2 regions of the Caballeronia sp. ATUFL_F1_KS39 genome follow, and region 1 is predicted to be linked to the other one. Evidence: riboswitches for the same ligand, from Rfam matches in the RefSeq annotation. Region 1 holds a riboswitch; the other holds the start of a gene.
What was found. A riboswitch is a leader RNA that binds a small molecule or an ion and turns the genes downstream of it on or off. The one in region 1 is predicted to bind manganese.
Positions count from the first base shown of each region.

Region 2: linked by a shared signal. The riboswitch ahead of NCR93_RS00930 (sodium:calcium antiporter) and the one ahead of mntP (manganese efflux pump MntP) in region 1 are both predicted to bind manganese.

Region 1 covers NZ_JALQDZ010000045.1:152,848-160,804, reverse strand. The annotation lists gene pdxR (MocR-like pyridoxine biosynthesis transcription factor PdxR) at 1-843, shown strand, start outside; gene alr (alanine racemase) at 875-1,978, opposite strand; gene NCR93_RS24430 (DUF6632 domain-containing protein) at 2,153-2,584, shown strand; gene mntP (manganese efflux pump MntP) at 2,550-3,119, opposite strand; yybP-ykoY riboswitch at 3,128-3,294, opposite strand; gene NCR93_RS24420 (outer membrane protein assembly factor BamB family protein) at 3,395-5,095, opposite strand; gene NCR93_RS31945 (hypothetical protein) at 5,225-5,347, shown strand; gene NCR93_RS24415 (glucose/quinate/shikimate family membrane-bound PQQ-dependent dehydrogenase) at 5,388-7,889, opposite strand.
Region 2 covers NZ_JALQDZ010000001.1:185,089-193,045, forward strand. The annotation lists gene aceK (bifunctional isocitrate dehydrogenase kinase/phosphatase) at 1-383, opposite strand, end outside; gene NCR93_RS00915 (MerR family transcriptional regulator) at 418-840, opposite strand; gene NCR93_RS00920 (MBL fold metallo-hydrolase) at 946-2,019, shown strand; gene NCR93_RS00925 (ABC transporter substrate-binding protein) at 2,026-3,621, opposite strand; yybP-ykoY riboswitch at 3,785-3,960, shown strand; gene NCR93_RS00930 (sodium:calcium antiporter) at 4,049-5,059, shown strand; gene NCR93_RS00935 (class I SAM-dependent methyltransferase) at 5,203-6,054, opposite strand; gene NCR93_RS00940 (ATP-grasp domain-containing protein) at 6,051-7,172, opposite strand; gene vioA (dTDP-4-amino-4,6-dideoxy-D-glucose aminotransferase VioA) at 7,206-7,957, opposite strand, start outside.

The DNA of each region.
Region 1 (7,957 bases):
TTCGCATTCGAAGATCCCGGCTATCTGATCGCGCGGCATTGCTTCGAGGCATCGGGCGGCGTGGCGCTGCCGGTGCCCGTCGACGAACACGGTCTCGATACGCGCCGCCTTCCCGCCGATGGACGCGCGCGGCTCGCGTACGTGACGCCATCGCACCAGTTTCCGCTGGGCGGCGTGCTGCCGATCGGCCGCCGTCTCGAATTGCTCGAATGGGCGCAACGGCACGACGCGTGGATCATCGAAGACGATTACGACGGCGAGTTCCGATACGGCCAGCGCCCGATCGACGCCTTGCAATCGATCGATACGAATGGCCGCGTGATCTACATCGGCACGTTTTCGAAGGCGCTCTCGCCGCATCTGCGGCTCGGCTACATGATCCTGCCGCACGATCTCGTGCCGGCGTTCCGTCAGGCGAAGCGGCTCGCGGATCGTCATTCGGCCGTCATCGATCAGCGCGTGCTCGCGGCGCTAATCGAAAGCGGCGCGTATGAGCGTCACGTGCGGCGCGTGCGGCGCGAATACGAACGGCGGCGCGCGGCCTTGCTCGACGCCATCGCCGATCTTCTTCCGAAGCGCGCGCACGCGACGGGCACGGCTGCCGGATTGCACGTCACGCTGTGGCTGCCCTTCATCGACGCGGCGCACGAAGCCGCGCTCGTCGCCGCCGCGCATGCGAAGGGCGTGGGCGTCTATCCGGTGTCGCCGCTTCATGTCGCGCCGTGCGGCGGCACGTCGAACCGGACGGCCGGGCTCATCCTCGGCTATGCGAGCGTGCCGGTCGAGCAGATCCGCAAAGGCATCGAAATCCTCGCCGATGTGATCGCGCATTTTCGAACGTAAGCACTGCCTTCGAGACGCGTCATCGTGAGCGTCATGCCGAATGCGCTTCTGCCCGATTCGAAACGCCCGCGTCGATCGCGACGGGCACGCGCCGCGCGAGCGCGCACATCAACTCGTAGCCGATCGTGCCGGACGGTTCGGCCACTTCATCGACCCGGACGCGTTCGCCCCATAGTTCCACCGGCGATCCGATGCCCGCAGCCGGACACGGCGTGAGATCGACGGTGAGCATGTCCATCGACACGCGTCCGACGATGCGCGTACGCACGCCATCGACGATGACGGGCGTGCCCGTCGGCGCGTGACGCGGATAGCCGTCCGCGTAGCCGCATGCGACCACGCCGATCTTCATCGCGCGATCCGCGGTGAAAGTGCGGCCATAGCCGATCGTCTCGCCCGCCGCGAGCGTCTGCACGCCGATGATGCGGCTCTCGAGCGTCATCGCCGCGCGCAACGGGAAATGCTCGATGTGGCGCGCGCAGCCCGTCGGCGAGGCGCCGTAGAGGATGGTGCCCGGCCGCACCCAGTCGCGATGCGCGCGCGGATGCCACAGCACCGCCGCCGAATTCGACAGCGAGCGCGTGCCGGGAAGATCGCGCGTGGCCGCTTCGAATTCGTCTATCTGCCAGTCGATCGCGCCTTCGTCGGCGTTCGCGAAGTGACTCATCAGGCCGATCGAGCCGATCGCCGCGATATCCGACGCCCTTTTCCAAGCCTCGACGAATTCGCCCGGCCGATAGCCGAGCCGGTTCATGCCCGAGTTCATCTTCAACTGTATGTCGATGCGCTCGTTCGGCCGCGCCGCCTTCAGCAACGCAAGCTGCTCGTCGCAATGCACCGTGACCGTGAGCCGGTGACGATCCGCCGTTTCGACATCCGCGGGCTCGAAAACGCCTTCGAGCAAAAGAATCGGCTTTTTCCAGCCGAGTTCGCGCACGCGCACGGCTTCATCGAGATCGAGCAGCGCGATGCCGTCGGCTTCATCGAGCGCCGGATAAATGCGCTCGATGCCGTGACCATAAGCATTCGCCTTGATGACGGACCACACGCGCGACGACGGCGCCGTGCGTTTGACAAGTTGAAGATTCTGTCGGATGGCGTCGAGATGGATGCGCGCGGAAATCGGACGTGGCATGACGTGCTGGATTTGTGGTTGAAGGCAGTGGAATGATGAATCGTATCGGCCTAATGGCAGTCGTTGTTATTTTATTTGCGCCGATTTTTGGTGGAAACGCCTGCCGCCATCGATGGCTTTCGCGGTGCGCTTCGCGGTATCTTGTCGCTCATGTCGCGCCGCCAAGGAGCCGCCATGAACGACGCCCGTCGCCTCGCCTGCCTGCGCATCGTGCTCGCCGTCGTCGGGCTGATCGCGCTCTTCGCCTTCTATCCGCTCATGCTGCTCTGGCCTTCTGGATGGGCGTGGGATGCCGGCCACGAAGGCCATTCGGAATACGCGATGATGATCGTCGGCATCTACGCGACGCTCGGCGTTTTCCTGCTGATCGCATCGCGCGAGCCGATGAGGCATCTGAGCCTCATCTGGTTCACGGTGTGGTCGAGCGTCGTGCACGGCGCGATCATGGCCGTGCAGTCGTTCGGCGGCGCGGGGCGCCACCTCGGTCATCTGGCGGGCGACGTGCCCGCGCTTTTCATCGTCGCCGCCGTGCTCGCGATTCTCACGCCGCGCGGCGGCAAGGCGCGCATCCTCAGCCGAGATGGCCGAGATGTTCGGCCAGAATGACGCTGCCGACGCCGATCAGAATCAGCCCGCCGACGATTTCCGCCCGCTTGCCGATCGTCGCGCCGACGAGCCGGCCGACCATCACGCCGACCGTCACCATCAGCATCGTCGCGAAACCGATGGTCGCGGCCGTCGAGAAGATATCGACATCGATGAACGCGAGGCCCGCGCCGACCGCCATCGCGTCGATGCTGGTCGCGAAACCGGTGAGCGCCAACACCCAGAACGAATGCGAATTGGGCTTTTCCGCTTCGTGGCTCACGCTGCTGAAACCTTCGCGGATCATGCGCGCGCCGAGCAGGAAGAGCAGGCCGAACGCGATCCAGTGATCCCACGCGGTGACATACTGCGCGGCCGCCCTGCCGAGCGCCCAGCCGACGAGCGGCGTCAGGGCTTCGATCACGCCAAAGATCACGCCGGTCTTCAACGCTTCGGCGATGCGCGGCTTGTGCAGGGTCGCGCCCTTGCCGACGGCTGCGGCGAACGCGTCGGTGGACATGGCGAAGGCTAGAAAAATTGTGGAGGCGAGATTCATCGAGTAGCGCTCTGGTCGGGCAAGATGGAACGACAGAACGCGCGCCCGACCGGTCGCGAATTCTGTCGATGGTCTTGCCAACCTTTGATGGCTGCTCATGCCACGGCCTGAACGACCGAGCGTGTTGACATGAGCGCTTTCCCTGTGCAGGAAAGCCGGCTACTCCCCAGCGAAGAACCGAGAGCTTAACATGACTTCGCGACCGTTCCACGGCGTTTCGGCTAGTTGCGGCGCGCTCGCGGCGTCACGCCCGGCGCCGCGTTCGCGCGCCGATCCTATTTCGACAACAGCCCGAACACGGCGACGCCGTTCTTCGTGCCGACATACACCTTGCCGTTCGCGATCATCGGCGTGATGAACTTGTTGCCCGCACCGAACTGGTCGCGCGTGCCGGCGTCGTTGCTGCTGTAGAGCTGGCGCGCGAGATTGGCCGCGTCGTAGGCGTGCAGCGCGCCTGTCGCGCCGTTCTCCGCGGCCCACAGAATGCCGTTCGCCGTGCCGTTCGCGGAAATGCTCGGCGTCGCGCCGGGGAAGCCGAACGCATTCGACGTCTGACTCGTCGACGTCGCCGAAAGCAACGCGTTGCTGACCGCGAACGCCCGAATGCTGTCGCCGACCGCGCCGAAATAGACCGTGTTGTTGAAATACGCGGGCGCGCCGAACATCGCCCCACGAATCTGGCCGACGAGTTCCTGATAGATGTGGTCCGCGTTCGAATCGAACTTGCCCATCGAGAAGCGGTTCACGACGTAGATCGTCGAGTTCTTGCCCGCGCCAATCGCCAGATGCCGGACCGTGCCGCCCGCATCGGTGAAGTCCGGCAGCACCATCGCGCCGCCGGAACCGAGATCTTCGTCCTCGTTCGACTCCTGCACCGTGTTCGACGGCTCGAAATAGTCCTGCACCCTGAGCGGCGACGTTTCCAGCCGCAAAAAACCGTTGCCGAAGTTGCCGTTGATCGGCATCTCCTGCGCGTTTTGCGTCGGATCGAAGGTGCCGTTGGCGTCGAGGAAAAAGATCGCCTGGCCGTCCGATGCGAGGCCCGCGCCGCTCATCCAGATCGAGCCCATCTGGCCGTTCGGCGTGAGGTTCAGCACGCTCGCCTGTTGCAGGGTCGCGGCGTCGTAGCCCATGACCCAGCCGGTGTACGGCATGAAGTCGCAATGCGAAGTCCACGCCGTGTAGACGACGCCGTTCAGCAGCAGCAACGCCGCGCGCTCGGCGTACTGGCCGGGATCGAACGTCAGCGTGCCGTTCTGGCTGCCCGCGCCGTTGCCCGGATACGTCGCCCGGATTTCGGTGGGGCCGTTGAAGAGCTCGGCGCCCGTCGCGACATCGAGCGCGTGAATGCGCTGGTGATACGCGCCCGACGCATCCTTCGACATGCCGACGACATACATCGCGCCATTCGGGCCGCGCGTCCGGTCGATGACCGGCGTCGCCGTGACACCGATTGTCGGCGTGATCTGATGACAGTTGTGGTCGTCGCTCGGCGACTCGCCGCTGCCGAGCGTCGAGACTTTCCACAGCACCGCGCCGCTGTCGGCGTCGAAAGCGTAGACGCTGGCGTTTTCCGTCGCGACGTAGAGCACGTTGCGCGTACCGCCCGCGATCGGTACGCCCGCCAGAAAGAGCGGCTGCGCGTCGACGGCGCCATCGACGGAAAAGAGCGCGAGCTTGCCGAAAGTACGCTGATTGACGTTCGCCGGCGTGAGGACGGTTTCCGCGAGTTGCTGTCCGGTGCGCGCGATGTCGTTGTGCCAGGTGACGACATCTTTCGACACCGCAGCCAGAGGCGCCGATGCCGCCGCCGGGCTCGATGCCCCCGACGGGCTCGATGCCGCCGCCGGCGCGCCGCCGCTCGCCGCAGACGAAGTTGCGCTATCGCCGGAACCGCCACTGCACGCGACGACGATCGCCGCGATGAGCACAACGGCGCCGACCGCCGCGATACGAGCCGGAAAGTGCGTCTTCATGTGGATGCTCCTTCAGAGCGTTTCGCCTTTGCGTACGGTCAATTCCCCGAAAGATATTTGTTGCAATGCGTCATAATGTGCTAACCTAGGGTTATTACCTAGTTAGTTACCCCTAGTACGGAGTTCATCATGGGAATCATCGCTGCCACGCCGATCGCCCTCGTTTCCTTCATCGTCGCCGCCGTCCGCAATGCGCTGAGCGCGCGCGCCAAGGTCAGCGCGCTCATGGCCGAGGCTTATCGCCGGACGTAACGTGCAGGCGCGGGGGAAATTCCCGCGCTTTTTTTCGCATTCACTGCAACGTATAGGCGATCACATAATCGCCCGCCTTCGTGCCGAGCGAGCCATGACCGCCCGCCGTCACGAGCACATATTGCTTGCCGCTTGCATCGGCGTAGCTCATCGGCGTGGCCTGACCGCCCGCCGGCAGACGCGCCTCCCACAGCTTCTTGCCGTCGCGCACGTCGTAGGCGCGCACGTATTGATCGAGCGTGCCCGTCAGGAACGCGACGCCGCCCGCCGTCACGATCGTCCCGCCGAGGCTCGGCACGCCGAGCGGCATCGGAATCGGCAGCGGCGCGCTGTCGACGATGGTGCCGTTCTTGTGCATCCACGCAATCTTCTGCGTGCGCAGATCGACGCCCGCGATGTAGCCCCACGGCGGCGCCTGGCACGGAATCCCGAGCGGTGAAAGAAACGCGCTGATCTCAAAGCCGAACGGCGTACCGCGCGCGAGCTTGATGCCGCTCGTTTCGCTGCCTTTCTTCTCGCCGTTGTCCTCGGGAATCTTGTCACGCGGAATCAGCTTCGACGTGAACGCCATGTAGTCCGGATTCGCGATCAGAATCTGCCGCACCGGATCGACGGAAATCCCGCCCCAGTCGAATACGCCGAAGTTACCCGGAAACACGAGCGACCCCTGCTCCGACGGCGGCGTGTACGGCCCGTCGTAGCGCAGGCTCCTGAACTTGATGCGGCACCAAAGCTGATCGAACGGCGTCGTGCCCCACATGTCCGCCTCCGTCACGCGCGGCGGGTTGAAGTTGAGCGCGGAAACGGCCTGCGTCGGCGCGGTGTGATCGCCTTTCGCCGCGCCGCCCGGCACCGCGACTTCGCTGATCGGCACGATCGGCTGGCCGGTTTCGCGATTCAGCACGTAGATGCTGCCCTGCTTCGTCGATGCGATCAGCGCCGGCTGCGTGCCCTGCGCCGTCTGCAGATCGACGAGCGTCGGCTGCCCGCCCACATCCATATCCCACAGATCGTGATGCGTGAACTGATAGTTCCAGCGCAGCTTGCCCGTCGCGGCATCGAGCGCGACGACGCCCGCGCCGAACTTCTCGGCCTGTGGCGTGCGCTCGCCGCCCCACTGATCGGGCGTCTGGTTGCCCATCGGCAGAAAAATCATGCCGCGCTTTTCGTCGACGCTGAACATCGACCACATGTTCGGCGAATTGCGCACATAAGTGCCGCCCGCCGCGATCGGTTCGGTGGCGTCCGGATTGCCTGGATCCCAGTTCCAGACGAGATGGCCGTCATTGACGTCGAACGCGCGGATCACGCCCGACGGCTCGTTGTTCGATTCGTTGTCGGTCACATGACCGCCGACGATCACGAGATTGCGGAACACCGCCGGCGGCGAGGTCGAGTAATAGCCGCCCGGCGTGAACGGCCCGATATTCGCGCGCAAATCGATTGCACCGTTCTTTCCGAAGCTCGCGCACGGCTTGCCGGTGTCCGCGTCGAGCGCGATCAGGCGGGCGTCGGCGGTCGGAAGGAACAGGCGATGCGGACATTCGGCCTGCGCCGTGGTTTGCGCGGGCGTCCGCACGGGCGCGGACGCTTCCGTGGGCGCGGATGCGTCGGCAGGCGCGGAGGCCGCATCGGCTTCGGCGGGCGCGCTGGCTTCGGGCGCGGCGGCAGCGGGCATCGGATGCATCGACGCATCGTAATAAGCGACGCCCCGGCAAGTCATGTGCTCCCAATGCTTGAACCCGATCGGACTCTGAATCCGCGGATCGAAACGCCACTTTTCCTTGCCGCTCGCGGCATCGAGCGCGATCGCCTTGCTATGCGGCGTGCACAGGAAAATCGTGTCGCCGACCTTGAGCGGCGTGTTCTCGTCGGTGGTTTCGGTCGGATCGTCGGGGCCGGGCATGTCGCCGGTGCGATACGTCCACGCCACCTTTAGCCGATGCGCGTTATCCGGCGTGATCCGGGCGAGCGGCGCGTAACGCTGCGCGAGCGGCGAGCCGCCATAGTCGACCCAGTCGCCCGCCGCGCGGCCGGTCGCGGCGTTGGCATCGGGCTGATTGGCGTCGGCGGCGACGTTCACGTCGATGCGCCCCGGCCGGTCGTGCGGATGATTGAACCAGGTGCCGACGCCGAGCAGCAACGTGAGGATGATCGCGGCGGCGAGCGGCGTGCGCGCGGCGCGCGATGTCGAAGGCGGCCCGAACAACGCGCCGCGATGCACGAACGGAATCAGCAGCCAGATCGCGAGCAGCAGCCAGATCCACAGGCGCGGCATCAGTTGCCAGAAATCGAAACGCACTTCGACGACGGCCCAGATCGTCGAGGCGAACAGGAACAGCGCGAAAAGCAGCAATGCGGAGCGCCGCCGGATCAACAACAAGAGCCCGGTCAGCACGATGGCCGCACCCGCGATCACGTAGTACCACGATCCTTTGAGCGCAACGAGATACGCTCCGCCCGCCGCCAGCAACACGCCGATGACGATAAACACAATGGCCGTAAAGAACGTGAGCGGACTGAGTCTGCCGTTGCCAGCCATGCTGAATCCTCCGTGACGATGAAAGGCGGAACACGGCCGTCGCGCGGTCGTGGTTCGGACGCTGTCGC
Region 2 (7,957 bases), on a different contig from region 1:
ATGAAGTCATTGTTGAAGTACGAGCGATGCAGGATCTTGCAGCACACGGAATTGAAGAACGTTTCCGCGCATTCCGGCTGACGATGCGTCGTCAGCAAGCCGATGTAATGCAGCTTGATCTGCTGCCACACGTCGTCCTCGATATTCTCCGCGTCGTATTCGTCTTCGAGCGCCGTCACGCATTCCGTGACGCGATCGTCATACGACGCGATGCGATCGCGCGCCAGTTGTTGCAACGCGAGCCAGTCGCCGCGCTCGAATAGCTCCTTCGCCTTGATCGCGGCTTCGCGGAACACGCGGTAATGATGCTCGAAGCCTTCGAGTATCGTCTTGGCGACATCGAAGCCGATTTGCGACGAGAGCAGCTTGGGGAAATGATTCATATCGACCCTGCGCTTCGTGTGCGGGCGTCACGCGTTATGCCGCTTTGGGTTTGCGCGCACGCTTTTCCGCGCCCGCCGCGAGCAGCGCGCGGCCCTGTTCCTCATACGCGGAAAGTTCGGCGAGCGTCGTGTTCAGGTCTTCGAGCTGACGCTGCAGCACTTCGCGATGCGCCGCGATCGTATCGACGAAAGCCTGTAGCTGCGTCGCGGTGCCGGTAGGCGAGTCATACAGATCGAGCAGCGTGCGGATTTCCGACAGCGTGAAACCGAGCCGCTTGCCGCGCAGCGTGAGCTTGAGGCGCGTGCGATCGCGCGCCGAATACACACGCCGCAGGCCGTTCGAGCCTTCGCGCTTCGGCGCGAGCAGCCCCTGATCTTCGTAAAAGCGAATGGCGCGCGGCGTAATGTCGAACTCGCGCGCCAGTTCGGTGATCGTGTAATGCGTCGGTTGGGTCATTGCCGGCCGGCAGCGCAAATGCGCGCGCAACGTTAGAATGGACGTTTACGTTATCGTCAACTTGGCCAAATTGCAACGCGGCGCAAACCCGGAGACAGGCACCGAATGAACGCACTCGAACACCAGCTCGACTATGTTTTCGCGGACCGGCTGCCCGAATCGGGCGGCGTCATGGAAGTGGCGCCGGGCGTGTTCTGGCTGCGCATGCCGCTGCCGTTCGCGCTCGATCACATCAATCTGTGGCTGCTCGCCGATGAAATCGACGGTGTGAAAGGCTGGACCGTCGTCGATTGCGGCATTTCGAGCGATACGATCCGCGCGAACTGGGAGCGCGTGTTCGATTCCGTGCTCGATGGAAAGCCGGTGCTGCGTGTGATCGTCACGCATTGTCATCCGGATCATCTGGGACTTGCCGACTGGATCTGCACGGGCGGCGACAAGAATCGATGGAACGTGCGCCTGTGGATGTCGCTCGGCGAATACGCGATGGGCCGGGTGATGGCCGCCGGCGACGGCTCGAACGCGGGCGGCGAGCGAGCGGCGGCGCATTTCGCGGCGCACGGCCTGTCCGACGAAGCGTCGCTCGATGCGCTGCGCAAGCGCGATAGCTATTACCCGACGCTCGTGCCGTCGATTCCGGCGGAATATCGGCGTATCCGCGATGGCGATGTCATGCGTATCGGCGCGCGCAATTGGGAAGTGGTGTCGGGCTACGGCCATTCGCCGGAGCACAGCGCGCTTTTCTGCGCCGCCGACAAGTTGCTCATTTCCGGCGACATGGTGTTGCCGCGCATTTCGACAAACGTGTCGGTGTTCGCGGTCGAGCCGGAAGGCAATCCGCTTGCGCTGTATCTGGAATCGCTCGGCCGCTACGAAACCATGCCCGCCGATACGCTCGCGTTGCCCTCACACGGCAAGCCGTTTCGCGGCGTGCAAACGCGCATCGGGCAATTGCGCGAGCATCATCGCGCGCGGCTGGCGGAAGTGCGCGACGCGTGCGCTCAAAAGCCATGCAACGCCGCAGACATCGTCCCGCTCATGTTCAAGCGCAAGCTCGATATTCATCAGATGACGTTCGCGCTCGGCGAAGCGCTCGCGCATCTGAACCTGCTTTGGCTCGATGGCACGCTGAAACGTCAGACCGGCGCTGACGGCGTGATCCGCTTCACGCCGGCCTGACTTCGCTTACTGCACGGAAACAGCGCCGAAATTCACGCGCCCGAACGGACTCACGTTATAGCCGCTGACGTTCGCGCGCGTGAGCGCCGCCGCCGTCGGATAGACGAGCGGAATCCACAGCGCCTGATCGTGGATGATCTTCTGCGCGTCGACATACGCCTTCGTGCGTTTGGCGACATCGGCGGTCGACTTGCCATCGGCGATGAGCTTGTCCAGTTGCGGATCGCAATAGCGCGCGAAGTTGATGCCTGACTTCACCGCGTTGCAACTGAAAAGCGGCGACATGTAGTTGTCCGGGTCGCCGTTGTCGCCGGCCCAGCCCATGAACAGCATGTCGTGCTGACCCTGCTTCGCCTGCTTGATGAGTTCGCCCCATTCGATCACTTTCACCTGCGCCTTCACGCCGATTTTCGCGAGATCGGCTTGCAGCAATTCCGCGCCCGCCTTCGGATTCGGATTGAGCACGCTGCCGTTCGGGCGTACCCAGATCGTCGTGTCGAAACCGTTCGGAAAGCCCGCATCGGCGAGCAGCTTCTTCGCATCGGCGGATGAATATTTGTACGCCTCGATGCTCTTGTCGTAACTCCACGTATTCGGCGGATACGGATTCACCGCTTGCGTCGCCGTGTTGTCGAACACGGTCTTCATGTAGGTCGTGCGATCGAAGGCCATGTTGATCGCCTGACGCACCTTCGGATTGTCGAGCGGCTTCTTCTGCGTGTTGAGCGCGACGAACGCCGTCATGAATGCGGGCGCTTCGCTCACCTTCAGCGACTTGTCCTTCTTCGCGTCGATGACGTCCTGCGGCTTCGGCGACAGCGCGATCTGGCATTCGCCCGCCTTGATCTTCTGCGCGCGCACGGCGGCGTCGGGCGTGATCGCGTAGATCAGCCGGTCGATCTTCGGTTTCGCGCCCCAGTACGACGGATTCACGTCGTAGCGGATGACCGAATCTTTCGTGTAGCTCTTCAGCACGAACGGGCCGGTGCCGATCGGCTTGCTGTTCAGATCGACCTGCTGGTTCGCCTTCAGCAGCTTGTCCGCATATTCGGCCGAATAGATCGATGCGAAGCCCATCGTGAGGATCGGCACGAAGGTCGCGTTCGGCTCGTTGAGCTCGAACTTCACGGTATGGTCATCGACTTTCGATACGGCCTTGATGAGCTTCACGAGGCCCATCGACTGCGCGTGCGGAAAGCCGCTCGCGCCAGCGATCTTGTGCCACGGATTGTCGTCCGAGAGCATGCGCGAGAACGTGAACACGACGTCGTCGGCACTGAGCGGACGCGTCGGCTTGAAGTAATCGGTCGTCTGAAACTGAACGTTCGGACGCAGATGGAATGTGTACGTGAGCCCGTCGCTCGTCACGTCCCACTTTTCCGCGAGCGAGGGCACGACCTTCTTCGCGGCTTCGTCGTAGGAGACGAGCGTATTGAAGATGACATCCGCCGATGCGTTGGTCGTTACGAGCGAATTGAATTGCACGACATCGAAGCCGTCCGGGCTCGATTCGGTGCAGACGGTGAGCGGCTTGGACATCGCGAGCATCGGCGCGGCGAGCATGGCCATCGCGGCGGCCGCGGCGAAGAGTTTCAGACGCATGAGATCTCCCGTGATCTTCATTTTTGTTCGTGGATGAGCTTGAGCACGCGCAGCAAGCGACGCGCCCGGCGCGGCCAGATTAGCGGATGCATCCGTCGACGACAACGATCCGATCGGCATACGCTTATTCCGCGGGTTGCCGAAACGGGGCGCATCGGGCTAAACTTGCGCCTTCTTTGGGGAGTAGCCTTCCTTCGCGAGCGAAGGAGAACGCGTCAACATCCTCGGCCCTGCTGCCGTGGCGCGTTCGACCGGAACGGTTTGGCGAGACCATCGATGCGCTATGTCGTTCCTGGCCGGACGGCGCGTGGCGCATCGTGGTTCGCTCGACGTCCGGCCGTGGAATCATCGTGTCCCCACAACTACAACATCCCCGTTTCCCGCGCACGCTCGCGCACCCGTCGCATGTTTCGATGCGAGGTGCCGCATGACGATGCTCTTTCTCGAACTCGCGCTGATGCTCGCGATCATCCTGGTCGCGGCGGAGCTATTCACGAATGCGCTCGAACATCTCGGCGAACGGCTCGGCATTTCCGAAGGCGTGACCGGATCGCTGTTCGCGGCGGTCGGCACGGCATTGCCCGAGACGACGGTGCCGATCATCGCGCTGCTCGGCGGCACGACGAGCCGTGCGGTCAACGAAGAGATCGGCGTCGGCGCGATTCTCGGCGCGCCGCTTATGCTCGCGACGCTTTCGACGTGTCTGATGACGTTCGCGATCCTCAAGTCGCGCGGCATGAGCGGACGCATCGTGCCGGAGCGCAGCGGCTTCGTGCGCGATCTGAACTTCTTCCTGGTCGCGTTTCTCATCGCGTGCGCCGCGATGTTCGTGCCGCATCACGCGTGGCAAGTGCGCGCGTTGTTCGCGGTCGGGCTCGTCGCGCTCTATATCGTTTATGTGATTTCGACGTTCAAGGCTTCGGCGAAGCTCGTCGAGGGCGGACACGGAACGGAAGCGCCCGAGGCCTTGTTCGCTTCGCGTCTCGGTTTGAAAACGTCGCTCGGCACGATCATGCTGCAGTTTTTCTTCGGCATCGTGCTGCTCGTCGGCGGCGCGAAGGGCTTCATTCACGGCGTCGAGGGCGTGTCGCATGCGCTGGGAATTTCGGCGCTGCTGCTGTCGCTCATCATCATTCCGATCGCGACGGAACTGCCCGAGAAAGTGAACAGCATTCTGTGGGCGCGCCGAGGAAAGGACACGCTCGCGTTCGGCAACATCACCGGCGCGATGGTGTTTCAAGGGACGTTGCTGCCGGCCATCGGCATCATGCTGACGCCGTGGGAGCCGCGCATCGAAGTGCTGACGGGCGTGCTCATCACGCTCGCGGCGGCGGCGTGGCTGCGCTTCAATGCGAAGGAGAACGGCGTCGTGCTGTGGGCGCTGCTCGGCAACGGCGTGCTGTACGCGGCCTATCTCGCGTTGACGCTCGGGCGCTGACAAGCTGCGGCACAAAGAAGAATGCCCGCGCGAGGCGGGCATCGAAGAGCGAAGCAGCGCGCCGAGAAAACCGGCACGTCGTTCTTGTTGTTCTTATAGGGGTTATCGGCACGTGCGCCGATAACTTTAGTGCCGTCCGTCAATTAATCGACGATGTAAATCGCGCGCCGATAAAACTCGCCGATGTGCTGTTCCAGCGCATACGGCGCGAGCGCGTCGGCGAAGAGGCGCAGTTCGGCTTGTCCGTGCTGGCCGTTCAGCGCTTCGATGACGTCCTTGCCGAGATCGGCATAGGCGATCGGCGCGTCGGTCGTCTTCTTCGCGTACGCGAGATCGCGAATGCGCCAGCCGGCGTCCGTCAGCAGCTTCGACACATACGCGAGACGCTCCGCATCGGTCGCGCCCGGCTGCAGCGGATGCGTCTTGTCGCCCCACAGATTGCAGCCGAGCTGGAACACGAGCGAGCGCGACGCCTGACGCAGCTTCTTCAGATAAGCGACCGCATACGCCGGAAAGTCGTGCGCGCCGGTCACATATTCGCGGTCGAAATCCGCGCCCGCGTGATGCAGCACATTCAGATGCAAAAGCACGTCGATGTTCGACAGCTTGTCGAGGCCATCGAAGGGCAGCGCTTCGTGATGCACGTCGACATTGCCGATCGAGAAGGCGTCGCCGAGTTCGCGCAGGAACCTCGCGTGTTCGGCGTTCGCTTCGATCGCCGTCACGCGCGCATCGGGATGCGCATGCGCGATCGTGTACGTGAAGAAGCCCGTATTCGCGCCGAAGTCGGCCCAGCGCTCGCCGGCTTGCGGCGCGCGATGCGCGAGAATCCAGTCGAGGCGGTTGCGGTCGCCGCGCCATTGGCTCTGAATGGTCTCCTGATAACCGAGCGTACTCGCGACGAAGTCGGGGATCGTCTGATACCCCGAGTGCTTGGAGACTTCTCCGTAGAGTTGAGCGAGCCGCTCCTTGACTGCGGTGGCGCCAGAGGTCATTTCCATAGTTCCTTGTAAAAGATTCGCCAGCTGTCGCTTGCGAGATAGACGTCGCCGGCCAGGGCGCGCAACGCAGCGCCCGCGAGACGCGCTTCGCTGCCATAGCGATGCACGGTCGTCCGGCGCCGGCGCCATGTGTTCACGATGCCGCCCGTCCACAGATACGTGGCGTGGCGTGCGCGCGATAGGCGCCGGCCTTGATAAGCGGTTGCATCTTCCGTCGCCCAGTCGCCCACGAAAGCTTCGACGATGCCGCAGTCGTGGTTCAGGCACAGGTCGAGCGGTCCCCACGGACGGGGATTCATTTCGATGAAGTACGCGCCGTCGTCCCCGACGATGCATTCGATCATCGCGAAGCCGAAATAGCCGCATTGCGAAAGCGCCTGCCGCAGCTTCACGCCGATATCGCTCGCATGAAAATCGGCGGTGCGCGCGAGCACGATCGACTTGCCGCCGGGCTGCTGCGCGAGGTTTTCCTGCGACGAGCAGAAGACTTCGCCCGTGCGCGCGAAATAGGCGAGCAGATAAAAGCTGCGTCCCGTCACGAAGTGCTGAAAGAAATAGTGCGACGGATCTTCGCTCGCCTTGAAAGCGGCGAGGTCCGCGTCGCTTTTCACGAGCACCGGATAAAGCACGCGCTTGCCGTCGACGTTGCATTTCGGCTTGGCGACGAAAGGCACCACGGCATCGTCGATGCCCGCGTATTCGGGCGGCGGCGCGATGCCTTCGCGCGCGAAGAACTCGGTGGCGCTCGCCTTGTTCGTGAGCTTCGCGTACAGCGACGGATCGACGAGCGGCACATGCACGCCGTCGATGGATTCCAGCGCTTCCTTGTGATTCAGCAGGAAGGTGTTGAAGAATTCGGAGATCGGCACGAGCGTCACGCGGCGCGCGCCGAACTTCGCCTTCGCCTGCGCGATATAACCGGCGAGCAGCGGGACCGAGAGCGTGTCGTTTTCGCGCACGGCGACCACGAGATCGCGATACGCGCTCGACAGAACCTGATCGGCGGCCGAACGCGCGATCACCGCCGCCTGTTGCCCGAGCTTGCCGATCGCGCGCAGCAGCGCGACGACGGCGCGATCGTTGGTGCCGCTGAAGAGAAGAAACACGTGCATGGGTCGATCCTGCGTGCGCCGGGCTGCCGGGCCTTAGACGTTGGCCGCGCGGATCACGTCCACGACGCGCTCGACGTCGCGGTCCGCGAGCGCCGGATAGATCGGCAGGCACAGCACCTTGCGCGATGCTTCCTGCGCGTTCGGCAGTCGGCTCGGCTGCGCGGAGGGCAGGCCGCGATACATCGGGAAATCCGAAATCAGCGGATAAAAATAGCGGCGGCCGAAAATCTCGTGATCGCGCAGACGCTGATACAGCTCGTCGCGCGTCAGCTTGTAGTCGCTTTGCACGAGCACCGGGAAATACGAGTGGTTCGTCGCGCCGCCCGCGAGACCGGGCAGTGGCACGATGCCGTCGACGTCGGCGAGCAGGGTGCGATACAGCGCGTCGATCTCCTGACGGCGCGCGAGCGCGCGATCGATGTGCTGAAGCTGCAACAGGCCGAATGCCGCATTGATTTCGCTCATCTTGCCGTTGATGCCGGCCGCGACCACGGTCGTCTCGTTGACGAAGCCGAAGTTCTTCAGATGGTCGATGCGCTGCTTCACCTTCGCGTCCGGGCAGACGATCGCGCCGCCCTCGAACGTGTTGAAGACTTTCGTCGCGTGGAAGCTCAGCACCGACAGGTCGCCGTGCGTGAGGATGCTGCCCGCCTCGTTGCGCACGCCGAACGCGTGCGCGGCGTCGTAGATCACCTTCAAGTTGTAGTTGTCGGCGATCGCCTGGATCGCTTCGACGTCGCACGGCTGGCCGTAGCAGTGCACCGGCATGATCGCGGTGGTCTGCG